One region of the Rhizobium beringeri genome, then DNA from elsewhere that is predicted to be linked to it. Evidence: riboswitches for the same ligand, from Rfam matches in the RefSeq annotation. Region 1 holds a riboswitch; each other region holds the start of a gene.

Evidence for each region. A riboswitch is a leader RNA that binds a small molecule or an ion and turns the genes downstream of it on or off. The one in region 1 is predicted to bind thiamine pyrophosphate.
Region 2: linked by a shared signal. The riboswitch ahead of ELH03_RS19930 (YkoF family thiamine/hydroxymethylpyrimidine-binding protein) and the one ahead of thiC (phosphomethylpyrimidine synthase ThiC) in region 1 are both predicted to bind thiamine pyrophosphate.
Region 3: linked by a shared signal. The riboswitch ahead of thiM (hydroxyethylthiazole kinase) and the one ahead of thiC (phosphomethylpyrimidine synthase ThiC) in region 1 are both predicted to bind thiamine pyrophosphate.

The regions. Positions count from the first base shown of each region.
Region 1 is NZ_SILG01000006.1:267,628-274,609, reverse strand. It holds gene ELH03_RS35660 (thiamine phosphate synthase) at 1-187, opposite strand, end outside; gene ELH03_RS35655 (thiazole synthase) at 184-957, opposite strand; gene thiS (sulfur carrier protein ThiS) at 961-1,158, opposite strand; gene thiO (glycine oxidase ThiO) at 1,163-2,140, opposite strand; gene thiC (phosphomethylpyrimidine synthase ThiC) at 2,140-3,963, opposite strand; TPP riboswitch at 4,063-4,195, opposite strand; gene ELH03_RS35630 (hypothetical protein) at 4,735-4,929, opposite strand; gene ELH03_RS35625 (SDR family NAD(P)-dependent oxidoreductase) at 5,279-6,118, opposite strand; gene ELH03_RS35620 (pyridoxamine 5'-phosphate oxidase family protein) at 6,434-6,982, shown strand, end outside.
Region 2 is NZ_SILG01000001.1:3,993,950-4,006,160, reverse strand. It holds gene atpA (F0F1 ATP synthase subunit alpha) at 1-1,162, shown strand, start outside; gene ELH03_RS19975 (F0F1 ATP synthase subunit gamma) at 1,191-2,075, shown strand; gene atpD (F0F1 ATP synthase subunit beta) at 2,099-3,535, shown strand; gene ELH03_RS19965 (hypothetical protein) at 3,535-3,774, shown strand; gene ELH03_RS19960 (F0F1 ATP synthase subunit epsilon) at 3,774-4,181, shown strand; gene ELH03_RS19955 (sugar transferase) at 4,398-5,135, opposite strand; gene ELH03_RS19950 (acyltransferase family protein) at 5,303-6,523, opposite strand; gene ELH03_RS19945 (ABC transporter substrate-binding protein) at 6,702-7,712, opposite strand; gene ELH03_RS19940 (ABC transporter ATP-binding protein) at 7,723-8,481, opposite strand; gene ELH03_RS19935 (ABC transporter permease) at 8,478-9,284, opposite strand; gene ELH03_RS19930 (YkoF family thiamine/hydroxymethylpyrimidine-binding protein) at 9,374-10,006, opposite strand; TPP riboswitch at 9,997-10,110, opposite strand; gene ELH03_RS19925 (NADPH-dependent FMN reductase) at 10,272-10,847, opposite strand; gene soxR (redox-sensitive transcriptional activator SoxR) at 10,931-11,395, shown strand; gene ELH03_RS19915 (SDR family NAD(P)-dependent oxidoreductase) at 11,609-12,211, shown strand, end outside.
Region 3 is NZ_SILG01000003.1:378,646-390,856, forward strand. It holds gene ELH03_RS29270 (invasion associated locus B family protein) at 1-491, opposite strand, end outside; TPP riboswitch at 1,184-1,280, shown strand; gene thiM (hydroxyethylthiazole kinase) at 1,331-2,134, shown strand; gene thiE (thiamine phosphate synthase) at 2,131-2,766, shown strand; gene thiD (bifunctional hydroxymethylpyrimidine kinase/phosphomethylpyrimidine kinase) at 2,763-3,572, shown strand; gene ELH03_RS29290 (GNAT family N-acetyltransferase) at 3,792-4,271, shown strand; gene ELH03_RS29295 (glycoside hydrolase family 3 N-terminal domain-containing protein) at 4,296-5,318, shown strand; gene ELH03_RS29300 (ABC transporter substrate-binding protein) at 5,362-7,008, shown strand; gene ELH03_RS29305 (ABC transporter permease) at 7,065-8,042, shown strand; gene ELH03_RS29310 (ABC transporter permease) at 8,044-8,922, shown strand; gene ELH03_RS29315 (ABC transporter ATP-binding protein) at 8,919-9,722, shown strand; gene ELH03_RS29320 (ABC transporter ATP-binding protein) at 9,719-10,618, shown strand; gene ELH03_RS29325 (spermidine synthase) at 10,689-11,369, shown strand; gene ELH03_RS29330 (HpcH/HpaI aldolase family protein) at 11,373-12,164, opposite strand; gene ELH03_RS29335 (hypothetical protein) at 12,210-12,211, opposite strand, start outside.

The DNA.
Region 1 (6,982 bases):
AGTAGTCGTTGACAACCAGCTGGCAATTCGCCGCTGCGCAAACGGCCTTAGTACGACGGATTTCCTGGCGCAGGATCTCGTCCGGGCGATCCTTCACGCGCAGTTGCACCAGTTTGACGCCCAGCGGCACGAGACGTTCGATCCATTCGGCACTGTCGACGATGAGATAGAAGGGATCGAGCCTCATGCGAAAACGCCCTTTCCGACAACCGGGGTGGACGGTACCGCCATGTCGCGCGGCTCCAGCATGCCGGAAAGATAAGCGAGCCGTCCCGCCTCGATCGCCTTGCCAAACGCCTCGGCCATGGCGGGCGGATCGCCTGCGACGGCGACCGCCGTATTGAGCAGCACCGCGTCGTAACCGAATTCCATCACCGTTGTCGCATGCGACGGTCTCCCGATCCCCGCATCCACGATCAGCGGGATGTCCGGGAAGGCGCTCCGCATGGCGGTGAGCGCGGACGGGTTGCGCGGACCGGCGGCAGAACCGATCGGCGCGCACCAGGGCATCAAGACCTGGCATCCGACGGAGACCAGCTTTTCACCGACCACCAGATCGTCCGTCGTATAGGGAAATACGCAGAACCCTTCCGCGCAAAGAATGCGTGCGGCTTCGACCAGTTCGAACACATCCGGCTGGAGACTGTCGTGATGACCAATCACCTCGAGCTTGATCCAGTCGGTACCAAATACTTCGCGTGCCATCTTGGCGGTCAGGATCGCCTCCGACGCACTGTGACATCCCGCGGTGTTGGGCAGGACGTGCACCGCGAGCTGGCGGATGAGTTCGAAGAAGGCTCCACCCATCTTTCCGCCGGCCGTTTCGCGGCGAAGCGAGACCGTGACGATCTCCGCACCGGACCGGCTCACCGCCTCGGCAAGGACGGCCGGTGACGGATAACGCGCGGTACCGAGCAGAAGCCGCGAAGACAACTCAGCATCATAAAGAGAAAGCATGGATCAACCTCCCTGCATCGGGGACAGGATTTCGATACGATCACCGTCGTCGAGCAGGTGGCCGGCTCGGTCCTCGCGATGCACGAGATCTCCGTTGACGGCGGTTGCCAACCAGTCGCCCTCGTATTCCAGAACATGAAGAAGTTCGGCCAGGGTTACGGCCTCGCAGACCTGGGTTTCGCCATTGATGATCAGTTTCACGGGGTTAGCCTTTCAGACGTGAATGTCGCCCGAGGAGAATATCGGCGGCCCGCACAGCCATGGCGGGTGCCAACAGGAAGCCATGCCGATGCATGCCGGCGATGGCGAGCCCCTCCTCCGTTTCGATTACTTGCGGAATGTTGTTGGCAAACGCCGGACGTATGCCAGTCCCGGTCTCGATAACGCGTGCCTCGCCAAACGCCGGATGCAGCGTGTAGGCCGTGTTCAGGAATTCCATGAGCGAACGCGCGGTAATCGGTCCGTCATCTTCGGCCTCGATCATCGTCGCCCCGACCATGAAACGGTGATCGTCGCGGGGCACGATATAGATCGGATGGCGTGGATGCAGCATCCTGATCGGCCTGGAAAGCGTCACATCCGCAGTTTCCAGATAGAGCATTTCGCCTCGCACGCCGCGCATGCCGGAAAATCGCGGTATCGCCGCTGGCCCGGTGCAGTCGAGCACGCCGGAAAATCGCCGGTCTTGCGGCTCGTATCCGCCGAAATGGAAGACCACGCCGCGCTCGCGGAGTCTGTCGGCTAGCCCGGCCAGTGCGCGCCGTGGATCGAGATGCGCTTCCTGCTCGAAGAAAAGAGCCTTTTCGAAGCGGCCGGCAAGGGCAGGTTCCAGGTCGGTTACGCCCTTGCGATCGATCAAAACATGACCGGTCGTGCGCGCGGCAAACCGAGCGAGATCCGGAAGGTCGCGTGGCTGCGCCAATACCAGAGTACCGCGGCGACGAACCTCGCCGGGCACGGCCTCCTCCCACCATCCGGCCGCGCCCAGCCCCAATGTCAGGACAACCTCTTCGGCCGCCTCCCGCTCGCAATAGGGTGCCAGCATTCCTCCAGCAAAATGCGAGGCGCCAAGGCCCGCCGCGCCGGCCTTCTCGATCACCTCAACCGAAAAGCCCCGCTTGACGAGTTCATGGGCCGCCGCCAGGCCGGCAACGCCGGCCCCTCTGACGAGAAAGGTAGACACTATGCGTTACTCGGAAGGTTTTCGACCGGCATGTAAAGATCGCCGCCATCGCGATATTTGGCGGCCATGGCTTGCAACCCCTCCCTCTGCGCTTCGGCGCGGATATCGTGCGAAATCCGCATCGAGCAGAATTTCGGGCCGCACATGGAGCAGAAATGCGCCACCTTATGCGCCTCCTTCGGCAGCGTTTCGTCGTGGAAGGAACGGGCGGTTTCCGGATCGAGCGAGAGGTTGAACTGGTCCTCCCATCGGAATTCGAAACGGGCGCGCGAGAGCGCATCGTCGCGCACCTGCGCCGCCGGATGGCCCTTGGCGAGATCGGCGGCATGCGCCGCGATCTTATAGGTGATGACGCCCACCTTGACGTCGTTGCGGTCCGGCAGGCCGAGATGTTCCTTGGGCGTCACGTAGCAGAGCATGGCGGTACCGAACCAGCCGATCATCGCAGCCCCGATGCCGGACGTGATGTGGTCGTAGCCCGGCGCGATATCGGTGGTTAACGGTCCGAGCGTATAAAAGGGCGCCTCGCCGCAGACCGCAAGCTGCTTGTCCATGTTTTCCTTGATCTTGTGCATCGGCACATGGCCGGGACCTTCGATCATCACCTGGCAATCCTTCGCCCAGGCGATTTTCGTTAACTCGCCGAGCGTTTCCAGTTCCGCAAACTGCGCCGCATCATTGGCATCAGCGATCGATCCCGGGCGCAGGCCATCACCGAGCGAGAAGGAAACGTCGTAAGCGCGGCAGATGTCGCAGATCTCCTCGAAATGCTCGTAGAGAAAACTCTCCCTGTGGTGGTGCAGACACCACTTGGCCATGATCGAGCCGCCGCGGGAAACGATGCCGGTGACGCGATTGACGGTCAGCGGGATATAGGCGAGCCGCACGCCGGCATGGATGGTGAAATAGTCGACGCCCTGCTCGGCCTGTTCGATCAGCGTATCGCGATAGACCTCCCAGGTGAGGTCCTCGGCAATGCCGTTTACCTTTTCGAGTGCCTGGTAGAGCGGTACGGTACCGATCGGCACCGGCGAATTGCGGACGATCCATTCGCGGATGTTGTGGATGTTTCGGCCTGTCGACAGGTCCATGACCGTATCGGCGCCCCAGCGGATGGCCCAGACCATCTTTTCGACTTCCTCCTCCATCGACGAGGTGACGGCGGAATTGCCGATATTGGCATTGATCTTTACCAGGAAGTTCCGGCCGATGATCATCGGTTCGGATTCTGGATGGTTTATATTGGCGGGAATGATCGCTCGGCCTTCCGCGACTTCCCGACGGACGAAATCCGGTGTCACGAAATCCGGGATATGGGCGCCAAAACTTTCGCCGTCGCGGATGAGAGCATCCTTAGCCGCCTGTCGGCCGAGGTTTTCGCGAATGGCGATGAATTCCATCTCCGGCGTGACGATGCCGGCCCGCGCATAGGCGAGCTGGGTAACGGCCCTCCCCGCCTTCGCCTTGAAAGGCTGGTTGCGAACGGAGAATTCCGGCGTCAACCGGTCAGCGGAAATAAAGCCGTTATCCTCCGGCCTGACGATGCGGCCGTCGTAGGATTCGACATCGCCGCGGGCAAGAACCCAGCTTTCGCGCAGGCGTGGCAGGCCTGCATCGATGTGGATGTCGGTGCCTTCTGCGGTGTAGGGACCGGAAGAATCGTAGACAGTGACCGGCGGTTCGCCAGAGGTCGGATGCAATGCGATCTGACGCATCGGCACACGGATATCCGGATGAATGGTGCCTGCTTTGAGGACTTTCGCGGAGGCGGGAAGCGGACCTGTGGTGACGACCGGAGTGAGTTTGGTGGTTGCAATATTCATGGTTCGAGGCTCCAAGGTTTGACGTTTGGAGACCCAGTTCCAGTGTTGGAATGATGAAAAAACGCCGTGGATTCCGAAGGACGGATACCCGCCCTCGCTGCCGCAGCGCCCGCACCGTCCCTACGCCAGTATGAACTGGATCAGGTTCAACGGGTCACTGCGCCTCGGGCGGCCAAAGCCGATCCGACCAGCAATATCTCAGCCCCTTGGCGGGACCCCCCTGGTGAATAGGTTTAAGCTATTGTGAGAAATGGCGTTCCGTCAAGCCCTTAGGGCACCATCCGGAACCGACCGCTGGAGGCATGCTCAGCGCCGGCGCGATTCCCCGCCAGAACCTCCAGGAACGCGAAGAAATCGCCAACGGCTCGGTGCCCATCCGCTATCACCCGACCACTCCTGACTTTTCCTGCATGCGAACTCAGCCCCGCCACGTGGCGGGGGCTTTTTCATGGGCAACCCCATCGCACGCAAGGTGCACCGACAAATTGCCTATACCTACGAACAATTGTGAGGTTGGCCGCCCGCGCACCATCGGTGCCGAGGGTCAAAGGGTATTCCCGAAAATGAGTTTGAAAAGGGTGCTCCGGATCAGGGGCAGACACCCTTTTCGTGCTGAGTTTTGCAGTGTCAGCGGAACGGAAATTAGCAGAGAGCTTGCTGACTACCATCGGACCGAAGTCCGACTCACTCGCAATAATTCATCGATGTCAGCGCCGAGGTGACACCATCATCAATGCGTCCCTCGATCCGTTTATAGGCTCACCGCCATCGTCAACGGCCAGGCTTGGTGATCACAGACTGCCCGTCAGGCTCCTCGACCAGATTGGCATTCGCGGGGAGATAGACGACGCCCAGTCCGAAGGCGAACGAAGAGCGGGCGATGGAGGGGCCGGTGAGACCGTCGCCCAGCCGAACGTCGATGATCGCGACATCGGCCTCCGATGCAAGCTTCAAGGCCTCAGACATGATCGTCGCGATCCCGGCGTTTCAAATCCCTCAGCGATCGCGACCTCTTCGATCATCACAGCGACCCCACGTCCGTTCTTCTATGACCAGCAGGCGCATGGTTCTTCTCCCTTAAACACAGGTAATCGCCGCTACGCGTCGGTTCGGCAGCCCTGAAGGGCACGGCGCTTCAGGGCTGACTCAAGCTGGTCTCTAAGCAAAGATCGCCGAAAGAGCCGAAGACGCATGCATCTACGACCCAGCCCGCAGTCGCCGGCAGGGGCATTTGGGGCAATCGGCCTCCGTCCCTCCGCATGGGCGCAGAGTTTCCCAGTTTGATCGAGCCAACCCGCTCCATCGGGCGGCAACGTCAGAGCTTTTGTTGCTCGATAGCGCTGAAGCGCAACGCCCTGCCATCCGCCGCGACCACGTCGTACATTTCCTCTTCGAGCGCGTCGCGATCATCGACGCCGCGCAAGAGCCGACCAGCAAGAACATCGAAACGACCAGCAGCGATATCTCTGATCAGAAGGGCAGCGCGTGAAGGGTCGATGTCGACGCCATCGTCGAAGAGCTGCTGGATGCCAGGAAGATAAGTTTTCCCCGCCTCCGATGACAGCTGCATTTCGGTCATCGCACTTCGCACAAGCCCCGGATCGACTGCGAAGGCACGCACGCTGTGAGCGATCGTCGTATCGTTGAGACACTCGGTCAGACGCATGATGGCTGCTTTACTCGATGCGTAACCGGAGCCGTGTGGGAAGCTGTTGCCTGTTCCACCACCCACAAGGTTGACGATCCGACCCTTGCCCCGCGCCAACATCGTCGGAGATACCGCGCGGCAGGTGTGGAAGGTTCCTCGAAAATTGATCTCTACATCCCGCCACCAGACAAGAGGATCACATTCCCATACTGGTCCGAAAGCCTGGAAAGAGCCGTGATTATTGACCAATGTATCAACTGGGCCTAATTCAGTCGCGATCCGCCTAAAGGCGCTTTCCACGGCGCCTTGGTCGGTAACGTCGGTCGGCAAAGCTATCGCTTGACCGCCCTCTCCTTGAATCAGCGAAACTGTTTCCTCGATCTCGGTGGCTGTTCGCGCAAGCACAGCGACCCTGGCGCCCTCCCGTGCCTGTTGGAGGGCGATCTCCCGTCCAATTCCTCTGCCGCCACCAGTCACGACGGCTACGGTGTCGATAAGCCGGGCCATTTGTTCTCCTGATCTTGTAGTGAGGATTCGGTTCTGCTCGCCAGCACTATGTAGACGGCGCTGCAGGTTGATCAATGGTCGCGCCTCGGTTAAGGACCCGGCGCTTACGTCGCACAGCTGTCATATCTGCGACTTCGTTTGCCCTCAGGTCGTGTCCCGCGAGTGGGTGTCGGGGGTTAATCCTTCGACGATCTTGATCGTCGCTGTGATTTGCTGTACGAGAATGAGGTACGTACATCTTTTTACGGTCGCCGCCTAGGCGAATTGCTCGGGCGAGGCCGCCGCCCAGTCAACACTACCGCTTCGAGGGGGTGCATGAACAGGTTCGAGCTCGACCCGGAATTCGCCATAAGAGACGAGCAGTCTCTTCGTGGCCTGTTCGAGGCAACCCATGCGCTGGCCATTCAGAAATGTCAGGCGACGATCGGCCAGCATGCGAGGGAGTTCATCAGCCGGTCGCCATTCCTCTGCATCGGTACGCAGGATCTGGATGGGAAGGCGGATGTCAGCCCGCGCGGCGACCCCGTCGGCTTCGTCAAGGTTCTTGACGAGCGCACGCTGGCGATACCCGACCGCCCTGGAAACAACCGTCTCGATACGCTGGTCAACATCATCGCCAATCCGATCGTCGGATTGCTCTTCATCATACCGGGCTTTGACGACACGTTGCGGGTGAACGGGCACGCCACGCTGACGACCGACCCCGAACTTCTGGCGGGCATGAGCGTCAACGATCGCGCTCCCAAGCTCGCAATCGTGGTCGAGGTGAGCGAAGTCTACATGCACTGCGCCAAGGCGTTCCGGCGCTCCCACCTGTGGAGCCCGGATCATTTTCAGGATCGCCGCGAAATGCCATCTCTCGTC
Region 2 (12,211 bases), on a different contig from region 1:
GACGCGCCGTTCGCGCGTCGACATCAAGGCTCCCGGAATCATTCCGCGCAAATCGGTTCATGAGCCGATGTCGACTGGCCTCAAGGCCATCGACGCGCTGATCCCGGTCGGCCGCGGCCAGCGCGAGCTGGTCATCGGTGACCGCCAGACCGGCAAGACCGCGATTCTTCTCGATGCCTTCCTCAACCAGAAGGCTATTCACGACAACGGTCCGGAAGGCGAAAAGCTTTACTGCGTCTACGTCGCCATCGGCCAGAAGCGTTCGACCGTCGCGCAGTTCGTCAAGGTGCTCGAAGAGCGCGGCGCGCTGAAATATTCGATCATCGTCGCCGCCACTGCTTCCGATCCGGCGCCGATGCAGTACCTGGCTCCGTTTGCCGGCTGCGCCATGGGCGAATACTTCCGTGACAATGGCATGCATGCGCTGATCGGTTACGACGACCTGTCCAAGCAGGCCGTTTCCTACCGTCAGATGTCGCTGCTGCTGCGCCGCCCGCCGGGTCGCGAAGCCTATCCGGGTGACGTTTTCTACCTGCACTCGCGCCTGCTTGAGCGCGCTGCGAAGATGAACGACGACATGGGCGCCGGTTCGCTGACGGCTCTGCCGGTCATCGAAACGCAGGGCAACGACGTGTCGGCCTTCATTCCGACCAACGTGATCTCGATCACCGACGGCCAGATCTTCCTTGAAACCGACCTGTTCTATCAGGGTATCCGCCCGGCCGTGAACGTCGGCCTGTCGGTTTCCCGCGTCGGTTCGGCGGCGCAGATCAAGGCGATGAAGCAGGTTGCCGGCTCGATCAAGGGCGAGCTCGCCCAGTACCGCGAAATGGCCGCCTTCGCCCAGTTCGGTTCGGACCTCGACGCTGCGACGCAGCGCTTGCTGAACCGCGGCGCACGCCTGACCGAACTCCTGAAGCAGCCGCAATTCTCGCCGCTGAAGACGGAAGAGCAGGTCGCCGTGATCTTTGCTGGCGTCAACGGCTATCTCGACAAGCTGCCGGTCGCTTCGGTCGGCAAGTTCGAGCAGGGCTTCCTCTCGTACCTGCGTTCGGAAGGCTCCGCCATCCTCGACGCGATCCGCACGGAAAAGGCAATCAGCGATGATACCAGGGGCAAGCTCACGGCTGCTCTCGATAGCTTCGCAAAGTCTTTCTCGTAATCAGGCCCTAAGTTAGGACGGATCACGGATGCCTTCACTTAAGGATCTGAAAAACCGGATCGCCTCCGTCAAGGCGACGCAGAAGATCACCAAGGCGATGAAAATGGTCGCCGCGGCGAAGCTTCGGCGCGCGCAGGAGGCGGCCGAGGCCGCCCGGCCATATTCGCAGCGCATGGGTGCGGTTCTGGCGAACATCGCCAAGGCCGTCACCGATGCCGACGGCGCTCCGACGCTGATGACCGGCACCGGCCAGGACCAGGTCCATCTGCTGGTGGTCTGCACGGCCGAACGTGGTCTTTGCGGTGGTTTCAACTCGCAGATCGCACGCTTTGCACGCGAACATGTCCGCAAGCTGCTTGCCGAAGGCAAGACGGTGAAGATCTTCACCGTCGGCAAGAAGGGTCACGACATCCTTCGCCGCGAATTCGCGTCGCTGATCATCGAGCGCAAGGAATTGCGCGACGTCAAGCGCGTTGGTTTTGAGAATGCGGACCAGGTCGGCAAGCGCATCATCGAGATGTATGCTGCCGGTGAGTTCGACGTCTGTACGCTGTTTTATTCCGAGTTCAAGTCGGTGATCAGCCAGGTTCCGACGGCGCAGCGGCTCATCCCGGCTTCCGCGGGAGCTGTGCAGGCCGAAGATGCCGAACATGCAGGCGCCGTCTACGAATACGAGCCGGATCCGGCATCGATCCTCGAAGATCTGATCCCGCGCAACATCTCCGTCCAGATCTTCCGCGCGCTCCTTGAGAACGTCGCAGGCGAAATGGGCGCCAAGATGAGCGCTATGGACAATGCGACGCGTAATGCCGGTGAGATGATCAACAAGCTGACGCTGAGCTACAACCGCCAGCGTCAGGCGCAGATCACCAAGGAACTCATTGAAATCATTTCGGGCGCGGAAGCGCTCTGAGGCTAGGAAAAGAGGGTCAGAAAATGGCTGAGGCAGCTACCCCCAAGATCGGCTCTGTCGGCAGAGTCACCCAGGTTATCGGCGCCGTCGTCGACGTTGCTTTCGAAGGCGAACTGCCGAAGATCCTGAACGCGCTGGAAACCAGCAACAACGGCAACCGCCTGGTTCTCGAAGTTGCGCAGCACCTTGGCGAGAACGTCGTCCGTACCATCGCGATGGACTCGAGCGAAGGTCTCGTTCGCGGCCAGGAAGTCGCCGATACCGGCGCTCCGATCATGGTTCCGGTCGGTAACGAGACGCTCGGCCGCATCATGAACGTCATCGGTGAGCCGGTCGACGAAGCCGGTCCGCTGGTCACCGCTCACAAGCGCGCCATCCACCAGGATGCACCATCCTATGTCGAGCAGTCGACGGAATCGCAGATTCTGGTCACCGGTATCAAGGTCGTCGATCTTCTAGCTCCCTATGCACGCGGCGGCAAGATCGGCCTCTTCGGCGGCGCCGGCGTCGGCAAGACCGTTCTGATCATGGAGCTGATCAACAACGTCGCCAAGGCGCATGGTGGTTACTCGGTTTTCGCAGGCGTCGGTGAACGCACCCGCGAAGGCAACGACCTGTACCACGAAATGATCGAATCGAACGTCAACAAGCATGGCGGCGGCGAAGGCTCGAAGGCTGCGCTGGTTTACGGTCAGATGAACGAACCGCCGGGCGCCCGCGCCCGCGTCGCCCTGACGGGCCTGACGGTCGCCGAGCACTTCCGCGATCAGGGCCAGGACGTTCTGTTCTTCGTCGACAACATCTTCCGCTTCACGCAGGCAGGTTCCGAAGTGTCGGCACTGCTCGGCCGCATCCCGTCGGCCGTCGGTTATCAGCCGACGCTCGCAACCGACATGGGCCAGATGCAGGAGCGCATTACCACAACGACGACCGGCTCGATCACCTCGGTCCAGGCGATTTACGTTCCGGCCGACGACTTGACCGACCCGGCGCCGGCGACCTCGTTTGCTCACCTTGACGCAACGACGGTTCTGTCGCGCTCGATCGCTGAAAAGGGCATCTACCCCGCCGTCGATCCGCTCGACTCGACGTCGCGCATGCTCGACCCGATGGTCGTCGGCGAAGAACATTACGACGTCGCCCGCAAGGTCCAGTCGACGCTGCAGCGCTACAAGGCCCTGCAGGACATCATCGCCATCCTTGGCATGGACGAACTGTCCGAAGACGACAAGATTGCTGTTGCCCGCGCCCGCAAGATCGAGCGTTTCCTGTCGCAGCCGTTCTTCGTCGCCGAAGTCTTCACAGGTTCGCCGGGTAAGCTGGTTGCTCTGGAAGATACGATCAAGGGCTTCAAGGGCCTCGTCAACGGCGAATACGATCACCTGCCGGAAGCTGCCTTCTACATGGTCGGCTCGATGGAAGAAGCGGTCGAAAAGGCCAAGAAGCTCGCAGCTGCTTAATGAGTGACGCGCTAGACGAGATATTCTGCTGCGACTCCCTGAAGGGGGTCGTGGCGGATCTTCCGGAACCAGCCGCGCCGACCGTCTATCGCGCCGATAACGGCGTGCTGATGATGGTGGTGGGTCTGGTTCAAAGCGAGGAAGGCCTCGGTTATCTCGACCAAGCGATAATGCACTGCCCTTTCTGCGGGACTAAATTGCAAGATGCGAAAGCCATAGCCGAGAAGGTAAGTCACTGATGGCTGACAATTTCAACTTTGAGCTCGTTTCGCCGGAGCGTCTGCTGCTGTCGGAGATGGTGACCGAGGTCGTCATCCCTGCGACTGAAGGCGAGATGACGGTCATGGCAAACCATGCGCCGACGATGACGACGATCAAGCCGGGTGTCGTGAGCGTGCGTTCGGCCTCCGGCAAGAAGCAGGACTACGTTGTGTTCGGCGGTTTTGCCGATATCCTGCCGACCGGCTGCACATTGCTTGCCGAATCCGCGGTTCCGGTCGAGGAACTCCAGAAGGATGAGCTGACGCGCCGCATCGAGGCTGCCCGCCAGGAACTCGAACATGCCGAATTGCATGAGCACAAGTCGAAGCTTGAGCACTTCATCATGGAACTGACGCATCTGCGCGGCGTCGTTCAACAGGATTGATTACAATCGGTAAGATCCATGAAAAGCGGCCGCGATGGCCGCTTTTTTGTTTCTGCCTTCATCAATCGGTGTGCGGAAAAACCGCGCGCTCGGCCGAATTGAAATGAAGACGCGCGGGTTATGCAGCAATTCAAAGTGCTAGTGCGACCTTTGCGCGTTTAAAAAGACGCGTGACGCTGCAGGACCGCCTACCTCCGGCAGTGATGCCGGATCATCTCAGAAGCCCGTGCCGCCGCGCAGCTCCATGACGACCGTCCTGAGCAGTATCTTCAGGTCGAGCAGCAGGCTGAAATTCCTGACATAATAGATATCGCAGGCGATGCGGGCGCGGGCTTCCAGCGATCGCGCCGTCGGGCCCCGCCAACCGCGTGTCTGCGCAAGACCGGTAATGCCAGGGCGCATGATGTGGCGTTGATGGTAGTCCGGCACCAGTTCTTCGTAGAGCTTGCCGGCTGCCCGCATGTTGATGGCGTGGCAGCGCGGGCCGACCAGCGACATCTCGCCCCTGAGGACGTTGAAAAGCTGCGGCAGCTCGTCGATATTGGTCTTGCGGAGCACCGCGCCGATGCGGGTCACCCGACTGTCGCCCTTGACGGTCTGTTGAACGCCGCTCGGATCACAAGCTTCGGCGCGCATCGACCGGAACTTGAAGACCATGATCTTCCGGCCGTTCAGCCCCCAGCGGATCTGGCGGAAAAACACCGGACCGCCATCGTCGAGTTTGATGAAAAGAGCGATTGCCAGAAAAAGCGGCGCCAGCACGAGGAGGGCGCTGACTGAGGCGACGATGTCGATCAACCGCTTCATGGTCAGCCGCAACGCCATTCTTCCTTCGGCAGGGGAAAAGCTATCTGGCTGGCGAATGTTGGAGTTCGCTATAACCAGGGTCTTGGTTTTGTCCTGACGCTGAGACGGATCGAAGCGTGAATTCGTCTTCGAAGTAAAAGCATTCATTACGCAAGGTCCACAAGTTTAGATGCGGTACTGAACAACAGTGAGACAGATACAGGGTCACGTATCGTTTGTCATCGGCATAAATAGGAATTTGATAACCCTAAAGACGCCAAAAATGGGAGTATTTCGCGTTAACCTTAATGCCTGTAGTTGCACTTATGGGGAATTTATACTTTGAAAGGAGTAGCCCGATTGGGTTGGCGAGATGTCAGCCGGTTGCCGAAATCGATCGCCGGTTTTTCCAGCAGGAAGTAGCTGAGGCTCGCGACCAGAAGGATGAGCGCCGCCGCCAGCCCGCAAGATTGCAGCCAGCCGGTGACGACATTTTCCGAGGAAAAGCCAAACGAGCCTGGGTCGAGCCTCTGGATCAATATCAGGATGATCTCCTGCCAGATATAGATGCCGAAGGAGATCTTTGCGATGTAGCGGACAGGAGCGTTGTCGAGCAGCCTGCCCAGGCGTTGCGAATGGCTGAGCGAAACGAGCGCCGTTGCGACCGCCAGCGGAAAGACCGGAAAACCATAGGGGATTTCGAGCCAGCCGTAACCCGCGTCGGAGCCGCCGGGCGATATGACGAGGCGGTAGCCGGCAACGGCGATGGCCAGGGCTGCTGCGGCATCGAACCAGGAGGAACGCTTTGCGGGGAGCATGACCTCGACGCCGGCGGCGAGTGCGCCGAGCGCGAAGACGGCGAAGAAGCCGATCGGATTATATCTCGGCATCCACTCCTTAGCCCCGCCCTGCAGGCCGTATTGCCAGCCGCGTCCGATGTCGTCGAGCGGAAAGAAGGTCAGGATCAGCACATGGGCGAGAAGTACGGCTCCGATGACGCAAAGCCAGGCGAAGCGGGCAAGCAACGGGCGCCGCCTCAAGAGGGACAAACGAAACAGCAGGAAAAAGCAGATCGGCAGGAGCACATAGCTGGTGACCTCGAAGGCAATGGACCAGAGCGGCCCGTCGGCTTCGACAGGAAACAAGGTGCGCCAATGCCACTGGCTCATGAACAGCAGTCCCGAGACGTAGCGAAGCGTAAGCTCCGGCGTCAGCGGCAGGGCAAGCAGCGTCAGGCTGAGGGCGAAGCCGATGGTGGCGGCGAACCAGAAGCCCGGAGCGATGCGGGCCGCCCTGCGGATCGTGTAATGCCGGAGGTTCGGCATGGCGCTGCCGGCGTCGAGCGCGCGCCAGAAGGGATGGGCAAGAAGAAAGCCGCTGAGCACGAAGAAGATGGCAACACCGAAATTACCGAAGCGGAGGATGTGTGCGGTCGGTCCGAGTTCATCGGGAATTCTGCGCATATCCAGCCGGAGCGTGAGGTGGTGGGCGAGCACCAGCAGACAGGCCGTCGCGCGCAGAAAGTCCGCTCCGGCCAGTCTCTCCTGTTGTCGCATCCTGCCTCCCCACCTTGCCCAGAGTATGATGCCGAAAAGTGTGAGCGGTTTTCGGCATCATGCTCCACTTCTTTGATTTAGATACGGATTCAGATCTCAGGCCGGATCGGCCCAAGATCTGAATCCGTATCTGGGATTTTGCAGCGGAAAGCCGCGACGGGCAAGGCGGGGGGTGGGCTCAGTCGAGGAGTTCGTTGGTATAATAGGTGGAAAAGTCCGGCTTCTCCTTGAGTGCGGCGCCATTCGCATCGACCAGAATGCCATTCTCCATCAGGAAGCCGCCGAGAGCCTCGGCCTTTGCCGGGTCGAGCGTACCGATCACACCGGCCTCGGATTTCAGAAAGTGCCCCTCGATCAATGCCTTCTGAGAAGCCTTTACCAGTTCCGTATTCATCAGTGCGCCGTTGCTTCCAGAGATCAGCAGCTCGCAGGCTTCGTCGGGATGGTCGACGGAGTAGGCATAACCCTTTCGTGTCGCCTGGATGAAGGCGCGGGCGTGTTCCCGACTTGCGGAGAGATAGGCGTCGCTGGAGACGATGACCGTCGTCTGCTCGTCGGGAATGCCGTAATCGGAATAGTGGAAGCGGCTGATCTTCCGGTTTTCCAGTTCGGCGGCGATGCCTTCCCAGGTGTAGATCTCCAGCGTGAAATCGATCGAGCCATTGTCGAGCGCCTCGTAAGCGGAGGTTCCGAGGGTGACGGTCTTGACGTCGCCTTTGCCGCCGTCGTTGCGGATTATCGCGGAGATCAGCGCGCTCTCCCAGGTGCCGCCAAAGCCGCCATAGGTCTTGCCGTCGAGGTCTTTCGGGCTCTTGATGTCGTCGCGTCCACCCTTGAAGATCAGGCGTGCGGTTTCCGTCTGGACGACGCCGTAGACCATCTTCACGTCGCCGCCGCCAGCGCGCTGCGTCAGGGTCTCGATCTCGCTGCTGATGCCGAAATCGGCAACGCCGTTGGACACCAGCGTTCCGGCGCTGGTGTCGGTGAAGGGAAGAATTTCGACATCGAGCCCGGCATCGGCATAGAAGCCCTTCGCCTTGGCGACATAGATGCCGATATGGTTGGTGTTGGGCGTCCAGTCGAGCGCGATGCGAACCTTTGCGGGCGCCGATTGGGCGAAGGCGGTGCGGCCGGCGAGGCTTGCCGCGATGGCGGCGAAGATCGTCTGGCGACGGGTGAGAAGCAGCATGGTGACCTCCTCAGGTCTCTTGCGGATGAAGAAGGGTTTGCAGGATTTCGGTTTCGATCGCCTGGGCCGCCGGCGAGCCGAGATCGGCAATGCTTCTCGGACGGGGCAGCGGAACGCGGAATTCGCGGATGATACGCGCCGGACGGGCCGAAAGCACGTAGATCCGGTCGGAGAGGAACACAGCCTCGCGAACATCATGGGTGATCAGCAGCGCCGTCCAGCGGTGCTCGGTCCACATGCCCTGCAGCCATTCCTGGATCTGCGTACGCGTCAGCGCGTCGAGCGCGCCGAAAGGCTCGTCGAGCAGCAGCATGTCCTGGGTCTGGACGACGGTGCGCAGCAGCGCGGCGCGCTGGCGCATGCCGCCTGACAGTTCGGAGGGATAGTGGTGTTCGAAGCCGGCGAGGCCGAAGCTCTCGAACAGCGGCGCAACGGCGGCGCGGGCCGCGCGGCGGCTCATGCCTTTCACCTCGAGACCGAGTGCCGCATTGTCGATGATCCGGCGCCAGGGCATCAGCGCGTCGCGCTGCGGCATGAAGGCGAAGGAATGCGGCGCCTGTTCCAGCGGCGCGCCGTTAAAAAGCATGGTGCCGGAATCGGGTCGAAGCGCCTGGGTCAGCAGTCGCAGCACCGTCGATTTTCCGGAGCCGGAGGGGCCGACGATCGAAACGAACTCGCCGTCTGCGACGGTGAGCGAAATGTCGCCCAGCACCTTCATGCCGTCGAAGGACTTCGAGATGTTGCGCAGTTCAACCATTTCACCGCTCATCGGCGCTGCTCTCCGGATGGTTGCCAGGGCATGACGAGGCGCTGGATCATCTGTGTCGCTCCGAAGAGGCAGAGTGTCAGCACGGCGCTGACGACGACGGCGGCGAGCACGAGATCGGGACGGAAATTGTTCTTGGCGTTGAGGATATAGATGCCGAGGCCGCGGGCGGCGCCAGCATATTCGGCAAAGATCGCGCCGACGACGGCATAGGTGATCGAGATTCTGAGGCCGGCGAAGAAATAGGGCAGCGAGGAGGGAAGCCGTGCCAGGCGGAAAATGCGCCAGCGGCTCGCCTTCATTGAATTCAGCAATTCGGCGATGTCGCGGTCGGTCGATTCATAGCCCTGCAACAAGGCGACGAGCAGCGGGAAGAAGGTGACAAGCGCCACCAGCAGGACCTTCGGCAACAGGCCGAAGCCGAACCAGAGGACGACGAGGGGCGCGATCGCCACCAGCGGAAGGGTCTGGCTGGCGATGAAGATCGGCAGCAATGCCCGGCGCATGAAGGGCATGAAATCCATGAGGATCGAGGCGGCGAAGGCGAAGGCCAGCGACAGGGCGAAACCTCCGAGTGTCGCGCCGAGTGTCGGCCAGGTGTTTGATATCAGGGCTTCGCGGTTCAGCCAGCCCTGGATGACGATGCGGGAAGGCGCCGGCAGGATGGACGGTTTGATACCGGAAAGATCGACATAGAGTTCCCATGCCGCCAAAAAAACGCAGCCGGCCAGCAAGGCGGGCATCGCTCGGTACAGCGCAGCGCGGAGCGCGGCAAGGCGCGAATCCGATGGTTGTGGCAGTGTCATCAGCGTTCGTTTCAGGCTTTCGTCGGGCACTGCATAATTCCTTAAATCGGAATCGATTTAAGGATAAAATTATGCAGCAATTTAAAGTGTTACAGCGTCCTTTGCGCGTCTGAAAAGACACGCGGCGCTGTATTGGCGGACACCGTGATGTCGAGGGTCACATGTCCCTCGGGGTCGCCGAAGCGATAGAAGGCCTCACGAATGGTAGCAAAGACGGTACCGGCATCGCCAGAAAGCTTGGTGCAGAAATTCTTGGCGCGGTCGAAGGTGCCGGAGCGCTTCAGGAAGTCGATGCAGCCATAGATCTCGTCCATATGGGTATCGGTTCCCATGACGTAGAGCGAGAATTGCGCGGCGGTCGGCTGGCCGGTCTCGGCGGTGGTTTCAACGGCGGCAAGCGCGGCTGTTATACGCTCGGCAAGCGGCTCCGCCTGACCGAGGGAAAGGTTGACGCCGCAGATGGCGTCGTCCGGCTCGCCGGGGCAGCCGCGTGAAACGGCAGCGGACAGCACGCAATGCTCGCCGGTCTTGGCGGCGGCGACGAAAAGATCGTGCATGGCGGCGAAGAGAATTTCAGGCGGGCCGACCAGCAGCGTGGAGATGTCATCGGTCTCGATGCGCAGCCGGTCGCGATAGGGATAGAGCGCCTTGACGGCATCGAGAATGATGCCGACGAAATTGCCGGACATCGGATAAAGTGACACTTGTGCGCCTGAAAACATCTGAACCTCGCTCCGCTGGCATTACCCAGATCAGCTTTGAAGGGTCCAGAGGCTTGCACCTCACATCTCAGCCCCGGCGATACGGAGCTCCCCTGTTATTTGCGCGGAAACTATCACCGGGGTTTTCTCCCCGCAACAGCAAAATTGCGAACCCGTCCGCGCGGTCGGGATGGGCCTGATGTGACGGGGAACACCCGGACGGAGGTCCTGTCCGGGTGTTCCCAATGGTTCCGTACCTGCCGGGAACGGAACCGGAGCTTCTGCTTCAGGCGGCGATGTCGGCATAGGGACGATCGCTGCGGGCAGCGACGAGCGCCCGCGTCCACCATTCCAGCCTCGTCATCATCCGATCGAGCAAACGCATTGCGTCGGCGGGATTATCGAGCCGTCCCTCGGTGTCGAAGCGGTTCCAAGGTGCGGCAAAGCTGACCGAATCGCGGATCGTGACGGCGTGGAGTTCGGCAAAGACGAGCCGCAGCTGTTCGACGGCGCGCAGGCCGCCTGATATGCCGCCATAGGAAACGAAGGCGACCGGCTTGCCCTGCCAGGGCTCGAAGAAGAAATCGATGATCGACTTCAACGAGGCGGTGAAGCTGTGATTGTATTCCGGCGTGACGATGATGAAGGCGTCGGCCATGCCAAGCCGTCTGGCGAGCCTGTCGACTTCGGGGTGCGTCATGTCACGGTTGGCCGGCAGCGCGAAATCGAGCGGGTCGATGATGTCGATATCAAACTGCGGGAAGCGGACGAGCTCCTGCGTCAGCCATTTGACCACCCGGTCGCAGATGCGGCCCTCTCTCGTGCTTCCGTAGATGACAGCCAGCCTGGTGGGTGTTTTCATGCGTCGCTCCTTGTTGCGATTGGACTTTACGATTGCAGGAGCCAAGGTTATAAAACCTCAACTAATATTGAGGTCAAGAGGTGATGGATAGAATTCCCGCAGCGCCGCTCGGCAAGCTCCTGACGGTTGGTGAAGTGGCGGAGCGCAGCGGCCTGGCCGTCTCGGCGCTGCATTTTTACGAGACCAAGGGGCTGATCTCGAGCATCCGCTCCCGCGGTAATCAGCGGCGCTTTGGGCGCGATGTGCTTCGCCGGCTCGGCATCATCAAGGTGGCGCAGCGTGTCGGCATTCCGCTTTCGGAAATCCAGGCAGCGTTCGAGTCCCTGCCGCAGGGGCGCACGCCGACCGTCGCCGACTGGCAGACGCTGTCGGCGCGCTGGAAGGATGATCTCGACGCGCGAATCAGGCGGCTTAGCCTGCTGCGCAACCGTCTGACCGGCTGCATCGGCTGCGGCTGCCTGTCTATCGAAAGCTGTCCGCTGCGCAATCCCTGCGACCGGCTCGGCAAGGAGGGGCCAGGCGCGCGGCTTCTGGAGACCGAAAACTAAAAGGCTGGAACTTCTCGGGAAGAGCAGTTTCCAGGGCGAGACCTTAGTCCCCCCCGGAGAGACCAAGTCTCTCCGGGGCGAGGCCAAGTCTCTCCGGGGAGAGACCAAGTCTCTCCCGGAAAGATCGGTGCACGCCTTTCTTTCGGTCGGCGCACTCATATGTTAAGGGCGAATGACGCAACCGGCGGCATTGTCCGCGAGGAGGACGGCTTCGTGTTCCATCCCAGACTATTCGAAAATCGCAATGTGGTCGTTACCGGCGCCGGCCGCGGCATCGGCCTTGAAGTCGCCCGGCAGTTTCTGGACTGCGGCGCGAAGGTGATCGTCCATACCGGGCGCAAGCCGGGACGCGACCTGCCGGATTTCCTGCTGACGGCTGAATCCGAAAGACGGGCGCTGCTGCTGCATGCCGATTTCTCCGCAGTCGGTGGGGCAGCGCAATTTGCTGAAGATGCTCTTGCCTTCTTCGACAGGGTCCATGTACTCGTCAACAATGCCGGCACCATGCTTGGCCGTTTTCCCGCTGCCACGCTGACCGACGCAGAATATGAGGCGGTCGTGCGGCTCAACCAGACATCGGTGGTGGCACTAACACGTGCGCTGCTGCCGGCATTGAAGACGGCCGCGGGCGCTGCCATCGTCAACACGGTTTCGATTTCGGCGCTGACCGGCGGCAGCCCCGGTTCCTCGATCTATTCGGCTTCGAAAGCTTTCGTTGCGACCTATTCCAAGGCGCTTGCCCGTGAGCTTGCACCGGACGGAATCCGCGTCAATTGCGTGTCGCCGGGAACGATCGAGACGGAATTCCATGAGCGC
Region 3 (12,211 bases), on a different contig from region 1:
AGCGCCAGCTGCGCCCAGCATCCGGACTGGTTGCAATTGCGATAGTCGAGTTTGGCGACCGGCTTACCATCGGCCTTGATCGACAGGCCGGAGGGCAGGTAGACGTTGAGCGGCAAAAGGGCGGTCAGCAGCAGCCGTGGCTTGCCCTTGTCGCCCTTGCCCTTTTCGCCCTTGCCCTGGGAACCGGCCGGCGAAGCTGCGATCGCCAGCGTCAGGATATTGACGGGTTTGCCGTCTTTGGCGACTTGCGCGACCTGGGCGACTTCGCAAGCCTCAGTGCCTGCCGAACCGGTGCAGCGATAATACCAGTCGTCGAATTTCTGGGATTTCATGGCCGGCGCCGGTTGAGCGGGCGCCTGCACCTGTTCCGGTCCTTGATCGGCTGGAACAGGTGATTGCGAAAAAGCCGGGTTGGCGCAAGCGATGAATATCAAAACGGGGGCGATAGTCGGAAGGGCCCGCTTCATGCCGATTTTCAAAAATTTTCTCATCTAAAATACAACTTCAGGAAGATTTTATTCGTGTGTAAAGCCGTATCGCTACAATCCGTCATTTAGTCAACCTAAGCGTGTCAGCACGGTAAAGTTTCCGTTAGATATTTACTTCACGTTCTGAGAGATCAAGTCTTGCGCTCGGCCGAGACTCGCCCTCATCGAATTCGCCAAGAGATTTCAACGCTCGAATAAAACCGATTGGCGAGGACCATGAGACGACGCGCAACTTACGCGAAGCTGTCCACCTGCCCGTCTTCATTGAAAATTCGACAGATGAACGGATAGGATGAATAATTCCGCACTATCCCCACTGCTGCAAAGTCTTGAAAAGATGAGCCTCATTCCTGCGAAGAAAAGAGCCTCTCCGGCATCTGCGTTTTTCCCGATGCTCCTCACAAATACAGAGATGTATTTTAGAAATTCATTGCACCCACGGTTGCTACTGTTATTCTTCTCGAAAAACGAGAGGACAGCCGCATGGCAAAACGGCAACGACGAGGGTAGCCCGGAACAGAACCGGCGGACGACATTCGGGAAAACCTGGTCAAACCCGAATCGGCGGCGATCTCTCATCCTTCATGAAGGGCGATCCAGACCCATAAATCATCCATAGCCATCGCGCGGCGCGTCGGTCGCATGATTGTCATTTTCGAGGTGACATCAGGCCCGTTCTCTGCGAAAAAGAGCGCGATGAGAGACAGGGGCGTTCGTCGACAGACGGGCTGAGAAGCACCCTTCGAACCTGAACCGGATAATGCCGGCGGAGGGAGTCGCTCGGGGTCGCGGCTTAGCCCGCACGAACCGCCCCGTGCCCGCCCCCGCCTGAAAGGGGCCATATGCAGACCAAGACTACACCCGGAGCGATGCTGAAGGCGATGCGCGAGAAGCCGCCGCTCGTTCAGTGCATCACCAATTACGTCGCCATGAACATTGCCGCAAATGTTCTGCTTGCCGCGGGCGCCTCGCCCGCCATGGTGCATGCTGCGGAAGAAGCCGGCGAATTCGCCGGGATCGCCAGTGCGCTGACCATCAATATCGGCACGCTGTCGACGCAATGGATCGACGGTATGCAGGCGGCGGCAAAGGCTGCGACATCAGCCGGCAAGCCGTGGGTGCTCGATCCTGTCGCTCACTATGCCACGGCTTTCCGCCGCAACGCCGTCGCCGACCTCCTGGCGCTGCGTCCGACCGTCATCCGCGGCAACGCTTCCGAGATCATCGCGCTTGCCGGCGGAGAGAGCCGCGGCCAAGGCGTCGACAGCCGCGATCCGGTCAAGCAGGCGGAAGGTTCGGCGCGATGGCTGGCTGAGCGTCAGCGGGCGGTCGTCGCCGTGACCGGCGCCGTGGATTTCGTCACCGACGGCGAGCGGGCCGTGCGCATCGAAGGCGGATCGGCCTTGATGCCGCAAGTCACCGCGCTCGGCTGTTCGCTCACCTGCCTCGTCGGCGCCTTTGCCGCGACGGCGCCTGAGGATATCTTCGGCGCGACGGTTGCTGCGCTTTCAACCTTCGCCATCGCCGGCGAGGAGGCAGCGCTTGGGGCGGCCGGCCCCGGCTCCTTCTCCTGGCGCTTCCTCGATGCGCTGGCCGCGCTCGACGCCGAAACGCTCGATGCCAGGGCGAGGATATCGGCGGCATGAAGGCTTTCGACCTTTCTCTCTACCTCGTCCTCGACCCCGATCTCTGCGTGGGGATCGGCATGGTCGAAACTGCGCGCCTTGCCGTTGCCGGCGGCGCGACGATGGTGCAACTGCGCGACAAACATGCCGGCACCATCGGGATGATCGAGACCGGCCGCGCCTTGAAACAGGCGCTAGATGGGACCGGCGCCCTTCTCATCGTCAACGATGACGTCGAGGCGGCAATCGCCATCGGCGCCGACGGCCTGCATATCGGCCAGGATGATATGGATGCATCCAGAGCGCGCACCCTGATCGGCCCTGACATGATCCTTGGCCTGTCGGTCGAGAGCGAGGCGCTCGCCGGTGCCGTCGATGCTGATCTCATCGATTACACCGGCGTCGGGCCAGTGTTTGCGACACCGACCAAGGCCGACCACAAGCAGCCGATCGGCTTTGACGGTCTTGCAAGGCTGGGGAAGGCCTCGCCGGTGCCGTCGGTCGCGATCGGCGGGCTCAAGGCGGATCATGTCGCCCAAGTGTTCGCCGCGGGCGCCAAAGGGCTTGCCGTCGTTTCCGCCATCTGCGGTACGCCGGACCCCGAAGCGGCCACGCGCCGCATCGCCGCAGAAATTCGAAAGGTCCGCGCATGATCCGCAACGTTCTCTCGATCGCCGGCTCCGATCCCTCCGGCGGCGCCGGCATCCAGGCCGATCTCAAGGCCTTCTCCGCTCGCGGCGTCTACGGCATGGCGGTGCTGACCGCGCTGACAGCGCAGAACACGCAAGGCGTCAGCGGCGTGCATCTGGTACCGCCGCAATTCGTCGCCGATCAGATCAATGCCGTCTTTGCCGATGTCCGCGTCGATGCCGTCAAGATCGGCATGATCGCCAATGCCGGCATCGCCGATGCCGTTGCCGGTGCGCTGACTGACCACCGCGACATTCCGATCGTCATCGACCCTGTCATGATCGCCAAGGGTGGAGCCGCCCTGCTCGCGCCTGAAGCGGTCGACGTGCTGACCCGGCGGCTGCTGCCGCTTGCCACGCTGCTGACCCCGAACCTGCCCGAAGCCGCCGCGCTGCTGCACCAGCCGGTGGCGACAAACCGGGCGGAGATGGCGGCGCAGGCCGAACGCCTGCTGGCGCTTGGCCCGGCCGCAGTGCTGGTCAAGGGCGGCCATCTCGACAGCGACGAGAGCCCTGACGTGCTTGCCACCGCCGCCGGCCTGCACTGGTTCGAAGCCAGGCGCGTCCCGACCAAGAACACCCATGGCACCGGCTGTACGCTCTCCAGCGCCCTGGCGGCCGAGCTCGCCAAGGGCGCCTCGGCGCGGGAGGCCGTCGCCATTGCAAAGGATTACCTCGCCGGCGCGGTCGCCGCTGCCGGACACCTCACTGTCGGCTCCGGCCACGGCCCGGTGCAGCATTTTTATGCGCTGTGGAAAGACGGAGAATAGGCGCTCGCTCAGCGAACATGCCACCAATCGAAAACGGCCCGGCCTTGCCGGGCCGTTTTTGCGTTCGGCACCTACTTTGCGTTGAAACCGCGGCGACTGCGGCAGGTCGTCCCTTTGCCCCTTTGAAAAACCCTGTTGACAAGCCCGGCCAGATGGCCAAGTCTATGACACTAAAAGGGGATACATTCCGCAATAACGGAATAACTGGAGGAATGACAGGTGCCAGACCTGCTTGTGAGCTTATACTCCGCTAAGCTCGCCGACCTGAAACAGAAGGCCTACCGTGTTGGCGTCTCCATCCGTCCGGCCCTCCCCCCGGAACTGCATCTCATCGCCAACTGGGTTCGCGAACAGTTTAGTGAGAACTGGGCAAGCGAAGTCACGGTCGCCTTTTCCCGCCAGCCAATCGCCTGCCTGATATCAGTCGACGGCGGTAAGCTCCTGGGCTTTGCCTGCTATGACACGACGGCGCGCGGCTTCTTCGGCCCGACCGGCGTCGACCCGCAAACGCGCGGCAAAGGCATCGGGCTCGCCCTGTTTTCCGCCTGCCTTCAGGCCATGAAGACGCTCGGCCACGCCTATGCCTTCATCGGCGATGCCGGCCCGGTCGATTTCTACGCCAAGACCGCAGGCGCAACCGTCATCCCCGCCCCCGACAAGGGCATCTACGAAGGCATGTTGAGAAGCACGCCGAAATGACCATCTGATCCCGGAGCTACAGAATTGTCCTCGACCCCGCTCGCCCTTTTCGTCGGCCTTCCGAATCCCACTATTTCGGAGGATGAATTCGCCCTCTTTCGCGAAACCAATCCGCTCGGCCTGTTCGTCGGCCGGCGCAATCAGCGCGAGCCGGAGCAGACGAGGCGGCTGATCGACCGCTTCCGCGAAGCTGTCGGCCGCGATGACGCGCCTGTCTTCACCGACCAGGAAGGCGGTCGCGTTCAGCATCTCGATGCCGGCCCCTGGCCGCTCTTTCGCAGCTTCGGCCAGTTCGCCGAACTTGCGCGCCGCGATTTCGATCTCGGTAAAAAAGCACTGCGCCTTTCCTCCCAGGCCATGGGCGCGATGATGACGGAACTCGGCCTTTCCAGCGGCTGCTCGCCCGTTCTCGACCTCGTCTTCGAGACGACGAGCACGGTCATCGGCGCCCGCTCCTTCGGCCCTGATCCCGATTTCATCGCTGCCCTCGGCCGCGAGGTGGTCGACGGTCTGCTCGAGACCGGCAACATGCCTGTTATCAAGCACATTCCCGGCCATGGCCGCGCGACGCTCGACTCCCACAAAGAGCGTCCGGTGGTCGACGCCAGCCGCGAGACGCTCACCGCGACCGATTTCAAACCCTTCGTGGCGCTGAAGGATACGCCCTGGGCGATGGTCGCCCATGTCGTCTATTCGGCCTATGACGCGGAACTGCCGGCGTCCGTCTCGCCGATCATGCATGACGTGATCCGCAAGGAGATGGGCTATGAGGGCGTGCTGATTTCCGACTGCATCTTCATGGAGTCGCTCTCCGGCACCCTGCCGGAACGCGTCAAACAAGTGCTCGACGCAGGCTTCGACATCGCGCTCCACAGCCACGGCGACATTCCGGAAAGCGAAGCCGCCGCCAAGGCCGCCCGTCCGCTGACGGAAGCCGCCCTGCAGCGGATCGCCGCCGGCAAATCCCGACTCGGCAATCTCAAGGTCGATTTCCGCGCCGCCCACGCAGAAGTCGAACACATGTTTGCAAGCGTGCTGGTCTCCTGACCGGCACGTCATCTCTCACCGCATAAGAAAAGGGGAATAAGACATGAAAAAATATCTTCTTGCCGCCGCCGCGCTGACACTGCTTTCGGGATCTGCCATGGCGCAGACGATCCTCACCGTGAATATCGAACCGGCGACGACCTGGGTTCGCAACTTCAACCCGTTCAACCAGACCTCGTCGCGCCAGTCCACGCTCGACTTCATCTATGAGCCGCTGGTTATTTTCAACCGCTTCGACAGCAACAAGCCGGTCTATCGCCTGGCTGAAAGCTTCAAGCTCTCCGACGACCTGAAGAGCATCGATTTCAAGCTGCGCCCGAACCTGAAATGGTCGGACGGCAAGCCGCTGACCGCAGCCGACGTCAAGTTCACCTATGATTACCTGAAGAAGTTCCCGGCGCTCGACTTCGTCAGCATCTGGACCTTCATCACCGATGTCCAGACCGTCGACGGCCAGACGGTCCGCTTCACGCTCGCCAATCCGAGCTCGCTCGCCGCCGAGCAGATCTCGCAATTGCCGATCGTTCCCGAACATATCTGGAAGGATGTCGCTGATCCCGTCACCTTCGCCAGCGAGACCCCTGTTGGCAGCGGCCCGCTGACGGAAGTGCCGCGCTTCACCGGCCAGACCTACGACCAGTGCCGCAACCCGAACTACTGGGACAACGAGCACCTGAAGGTCGATTGCATGCGCTTCCCGCAGCTTGCCGACAACAACCAGATGCTGACGGCAACGGCCGACGGCACGCTCGACTGGGGCGTCTCCTTCATTCCCGATATCGACAATGTCTATGTTTCCAAGGATCCGGCGCATTTCCACTACTGGTATTCGCCAAGCAGCATGGTCGCCTTCCTGTTCAACTTGGAAACGGCGAACGAGGACAACAAGAAGGCCTTCAACGACCTGAAATTCCGCCGTGCCGTCTCGATGGCGCTCGACCGCAAGACGATGATCGACGTCGCCGGCTACGGCTATCCGACGCTGAATGAAGACCCCGGCCTGATGGGCGAGCTCTACAAGAGCTGGGCGGACCCGTCCGTCAAGGCCGACTTCGGCAAATTCGCGACCTATGATGCCGATGCCGCCAAGGCCCTGCTCGACGAGGCGGGCTACAAGGACAAGGACGGTGACGGTTTCCGCGACAATCCCGACGGCACCAAGATCTCCTTCTCGATCATCGTCCCGAGCGCCTGGACCGACTGGATCGACACCGTCAACCTCGCCGTCGAGGGCATGCAAGCGGTCGGCGTCGACGCCAAGATCGAAACGCCTGAGGAAGCCGTCTGGACCGGTAACCTCATCAACGGCACCTTCGATGCGGCGATCAACAGCCTGCCGGCATCGGCTTCGCCCTATTACCCCTACAAGCGCGCCTTCAGTGCTTCGGACAAGGGCAAGACCCGCTTCACTGCGCAGCGCTGGTTCAACCCGGAGGTCGAGAAACTCGTCACCGAGTTCACGCAGACTGCCGACCTTGCCAAGCAAAAGGACGCGATGAACAAGGCGCAGCGCATCGTCGCCGAAAACATGCCTGTGATTCCGGTGTTCAACAATCCGAACTGGTATCAGTACAACACCAAGCGCTTCACCGGCTGGTCGACCAAGGAAAACCCCTTCGTCAATCCGTCGATCTCGCGGACCAATCCGGCACGCCTGCTGAACCTCCTGGCCCTCGAGCCGGTCAAGTAAGCAACGCAATCCTCGGGAGCGGCGTAAAGCGCCGCTTCCGTCACGACGGAGTCCCCATGGCTTTCCTGCTTCGCCGCCTCGTCTTCTATATGGCAGCCTTCATCGCGGCAGCGACGATCAATTTCTTCCTGCCGCGTCTGATGCCGGGCGATCCGGTGCAGATCATGTTCTCGAGCGCCGGCACCGAATTGCCGCCGGAAAGCCTGCAGGCGCTGAAGCTCACCTTCGGCTTCGTCGACGGTCCGCTCTGGCAACAATACCTCACCTATCTCGGCAGCATCTTCACCGGCGATCTCGGCCGCTCGATCAAATATTTTCCGCTGCCGGTCACCTCGGTGCTCGGCCATGCCCTCGTCTGGACGGTCGGCCTGATGGGCACCGCGACGATCGTGAGCTTCGCGCTCGGCACCTTCCTCGGCATCGTCGCCGCCTGGCGCCGCGGCAGCAAGTTCGATGTCATCGTCTCCGTCGGAGCGATCTTCGCGACCTCGGTACCGGCCGTCGTTACCTCGCTGATCGTGCTCTTCATCTTCGGCTTCACGCTCGGCTGGTTTCCGAACGGTTATGCCGCCGACCCATCGCTCGATCCGGCCTTCAGCCTGCAATATATCGGCAGCCTCGCCTATCATGGCATCCTGCCGATGGTGACGCTCTGCACCGTGCTGATCGGCGGCTTCACCGTCACCATGCGCAACAACATGATCAACCTGCTCGGCGAGGACTATATCGTCATGGCCCGCGCCAAGGGCCTTTCGGACCGGCATGTGATGCTCTGGTACGCGGCGCGCAACGCCCTGCTGCCGACCGTCTCCAGCCTTGCCATCGCCATCGGCACCATCCTCGGCGGCTCGCTGGTGACCGAGGTCGTCTATAACTATCCCGGCCTCGGCAACATTCTCTACCAGGCGATCCTCGCCCGCGATTACCCCGTCATCCAGGGCCAGCTCCTCATCATGACCGCGACCATGCTGATCGCCAATTTTATCGTCGACGTCAGCTATATCATGCTCGACCCGCGGCTGAAGGGAGCGTGAGATGAAGACCCTGCTTCAAAACCGCAAGGCGCTGATCGGCCTCGTCATCATCGCCCTCATCGTCCTCGTCGCGATCGCAGCGCCGCTGCTGACGCAGTACGATCCCGCCGCCCGCACCGGGCGGCCGCATCAAGCGCCGTCACTCGACCATATTCTCGGTACCACGCGCATCGGCCAGGATGTCTTTGCCCGGCTGATCTACGGTGCCCGCACCTCGCTTGCCGTCGGCTTCGGCGCCGGCCTGCTGATCACGCTGGTCGGTACCGCGCTCGGCATCATCTCCGGCTATCGCGGCGGCAAGACCGACGAGATCATCAGCTTCTTCACCAATATGGTACTGGTCGTTCCGAACCTGCCGCTGCTGCTGGTGCTCGCCGCCTTCATCGGCCAGGCTAGCCCCCTCGTCATCGCCCTCATCCTCGGCGCCACCTCCTGGGCCTGGGGCGCACGCGTCACCCGCGCCGAAACGCTCTCCGTCAAGCAGAAGGATTTCGTCAAATCCGCCGAGATGATGGGTGAGCCGCAATGGCGCATCATGACATTCGAGATCTTTCCCAACGTGATTTCAATCGTCGGCATCAATTTCATCGGCAGCGTCATCTTCGCGATCATCACCGAGGCGACGCTCGAATTCCTCGGCCTCGGCGATCCGAGAGCGATCTCCTGGGGCACCATGCTCTACAATGCGCAGAAGGCCTCGGCCCTTTCGGTCGGCGCCTGGTGGGATATTCTCACCCCCTGCTTCGCGCTCGCCTTCCTCGGCATCGGCATGTCATTGCTGAACTTCGCCGTTGACGAAATCGCCAACCCACGGCTGCGCACCGGCAATCACCTGAAGCGCTGGTCCCTGCTCGTCCGCTCCGGGGAGGGCCGCCTGTGACGCAGCCGCTGCTTTCGGTGAGGAACCTCACCATCGACTATATCGGCGAGGAGAAGGATTTTCGCGCCGTCAACGATGTCAGCTTCGACGTCGCGCCGGGCGAGGTCTTCGGCCTTGCCGGCGAATCCGGCTGCGGCAAGAGCACCATCGCGTTTGCCATCAGCCGCCTGCACAAACCGCCGGCGCTGATCCGCAAGGAGAGCCGCATCCTGCTCGACGGCCGCGACGTGCTCGGCCTCGACCGGCAGGCGCTCAGCGCCTTCCGCTGGCGCGAGGTCGCCATGGTCTTCCAGAGCGCCATGAACTCGCTGAACCCGGTGCTGCGCGTCGAAACGCAATTCTACGACATGCTGCGGACCCACAAAGGCATGAGCCGCGCGGAAGCCCGCGACCGCACCGCCGAGATGCTGACGCTCGTCGACATCCCGCCGGATCGCATGCGCGACTATCCGCACCAGTTTTCCGGCGGCATGCGCCAGCGCATCGTCATCGCCATCTGCATGGCGCTCGATCCGAAGCTCGTCGTCATGGACGAGCCGACGACGGCGCTCGATGTTGTCGTCCAGCGCGAAATCCTACAGCGCATCAACGAACTGCGCCGCAGCTTCGGCTTTTCCGTGCTGTTCATCACCCATGATCTCGGGCTGATGGTGCAATTCTGCGACCGCATCGGCATCATGCTCGCCGGCCAGTTGGTGGAGCAGAACACGGCCGAGGCGATCTACAGGACGCCCAAGCATGACTACACGAAAAAGCTCTGGGCCTCCTTCCCCTCGCTGCATGGAGGAGTGCTGTTATGACAGACGCCATTCTCGCGCTCGACCAGGTGACGAAGACCTTCGGTCATGGTTCCGCGGCCGTGCATGCGGCGCGCGCCATCTCGTTTTCGCTGCATGCCGGCCGCGCGCTGGCGCTGGTCGGTGAATCCGGCAGCGGCAAGACCACCTGCGCCCGCATGGCGATGCGCGAATATCTACCGACATCGGGCCGGATTCTCTACAAGGGCCGGCCTGTCGAGGCCGCCAAATCCGCCGAGATCGCCCGCTACCGCCGCTCGGTGCAAATGATCTTCCAGGACCCCTTCGCCTCGCTGAACCCCGCCCACACCATCGCCCATCATCTCAGGCGGCCGCTGAAGCTCCATCGCCCGGAGATCAGGGGGGCAGAGATCGACGTCGCGGTCCGCGAACTGCTGCAGCGCGTCAGGCTCGATCCCGATCTCGTCGCGCCGAAATATCCGCATGAACTCTCCGGTGGCCAGCGCCAACGCGTCAACATCGCTCGCGCCTTGGCCGTCAAGCCGGAGGTGATCGTCGCCGACGAACCGACCTCGATGCTCGATGTCTCGGTGCGCCTCGGCGTGCTGAACCTGTTGAACGAGATGAAGCAGGAGATGAATCTCGGCCTGCTCTACATCACCCATGATATTGCCACCGCCCGCTATGTCGCCGAGGATATCGCCGTGATGTATGCCGGCCAGATCGTCGAATGGGGCAGCGTCGCCAAGGTGATCGACAATCCGCTGCATCCCTATACCCGTCTGCTGCTCTCGGCCGTACCCGATCCGGATGTCCGCTTCGACGACCCGAAGGCCCGGCTGAGGCCCGACGAGGTGGAGGATATCCGCCGCCGTTCGGCCGTGCCGCAGGACGACATCGTCGAATTCGAGCAGGATCATTTCATGCGGATGATCTAAGGCCGGCTTGCTGGCCTCATCTGACGCCCTATGCTAGGGGACGGTCTCTTTCATATGAGGCGAAACCGTCATGCTGCCCTGGATCCAGCTCGATTCCGCGACCATTCCCGGCGAAACCGGTGAATTGCGGCTGAAGCAGCGCGGCAGCGAATTTTCGATCATGCTTGGCGCCAACGAGCTGATGAACAGCCGTCTCAGCGGCTCGGAGGAAGCGCTGGCGACCCTTTCCTGGGATCGGATCAAGTCGCACTCGAAGCCAAGGATCTTGATCGGCGGGCTCGGCATGGGCTTTACCCTGCGCGCCGCTCTCGCCGTCCTTCCCGAAGATGCCGGCGTCACCGTCGCCGAACTGGTGCCGGCCGTGATCGCTTGGGCACGCGGGCCGATGGCCGAGGTCTTCCAGGGCTGTCTCGACGATCCGCGCGTCGGCATCCATCAGGGCGACGTCGGCGAGGCGATCCGTTCCGGTAAAGGCGCCTATGACGCGATCCTGCTCGATGTCGACAACGGCCCTGATGGCCTGACCCGCAAATCCAACGACCGGCTTTATGATTTCGCCGGCCTTCGCGCCGCCGGCGACGCGCTGCGTCCCGGCGGCGTGCTCGCCGTCTGGTCGTCCGGCCCGGACCCGGATTTCACCCGGCGTCTCAAGGGCAGCGGTTTTGCCGTCGATGTGGTCAACACGCGCGCCAACGGCAAACGCGGCGGCGCCCGCCACGTCATCTGGCTGGCCGTCAAACCGGTGAAATGACGTTCAAGCCGAAGCGATCCTGCGGGCGGCATTGATGGCGCGGCGGGCGCCGGAGCGCAGTTGCGCTGTCTCGGCACCGGCAATGACCAGATCGAAGCCGAATTTCAGGAGCTCGCCGGCCCGCTCGCCGTCGCCGGCGAAGGCGCAGGCGAATTTGCCGTGGGCGCGGCAGCGCGAAACCGCATGCTGCATGGCGCTGTCGATCTCGGCGGCGTTCGGCGCCACCTGGTCGCCGTTCGACAGTGCGATCGAAAGATCGGAGGGACCGATGAAGATGCCATCGATGCCGGCAACGCCGAGAATGCCGTCGATCGCCTCGAGTGCTGCCCGGGTCTCGACCATCGCGATGGCGACGGTGAGCGCGTTGGCGTTTTTCAGATAATCATCGGCGGACAGGCCGGTATGGTTAAGTGCCAGCGACGGTCCCCAGCTGCGGTCACCAAGAGGCGGGTATTTCGTGGTCTTGACGAAAGCTTGCGCGTCTTCGGCCGAATTGATCATCGGCGCGATGATGCCGGAGGCCCCGGCATCGAGCAGGCGCGAGGCGGAAGCGAAATCACCGACCGGTATGCGCGCCAGCGCCGGCTTGCCGGCAAGGCGCACCTGGGCGACGGCGTTCGCTGCCGAGGGCATGTCCCACATGCCGTGCTGCATATCCAGCACGACGGCGTCGAAAGCCTCCTGCGCCAGGTGGTTGGCGAGCGTGGCGTCCGGAATACCCACCCAGGCGGAGATCATGCCGCCCTGGTGGTTCCTGATCCGCGCCGCGAAACCGTCGATTTCAGCTGCGCTCATGCCATTCTCCTCAGTTCATTGGCTCGGTCAGAAGGGTTCACGGCCTC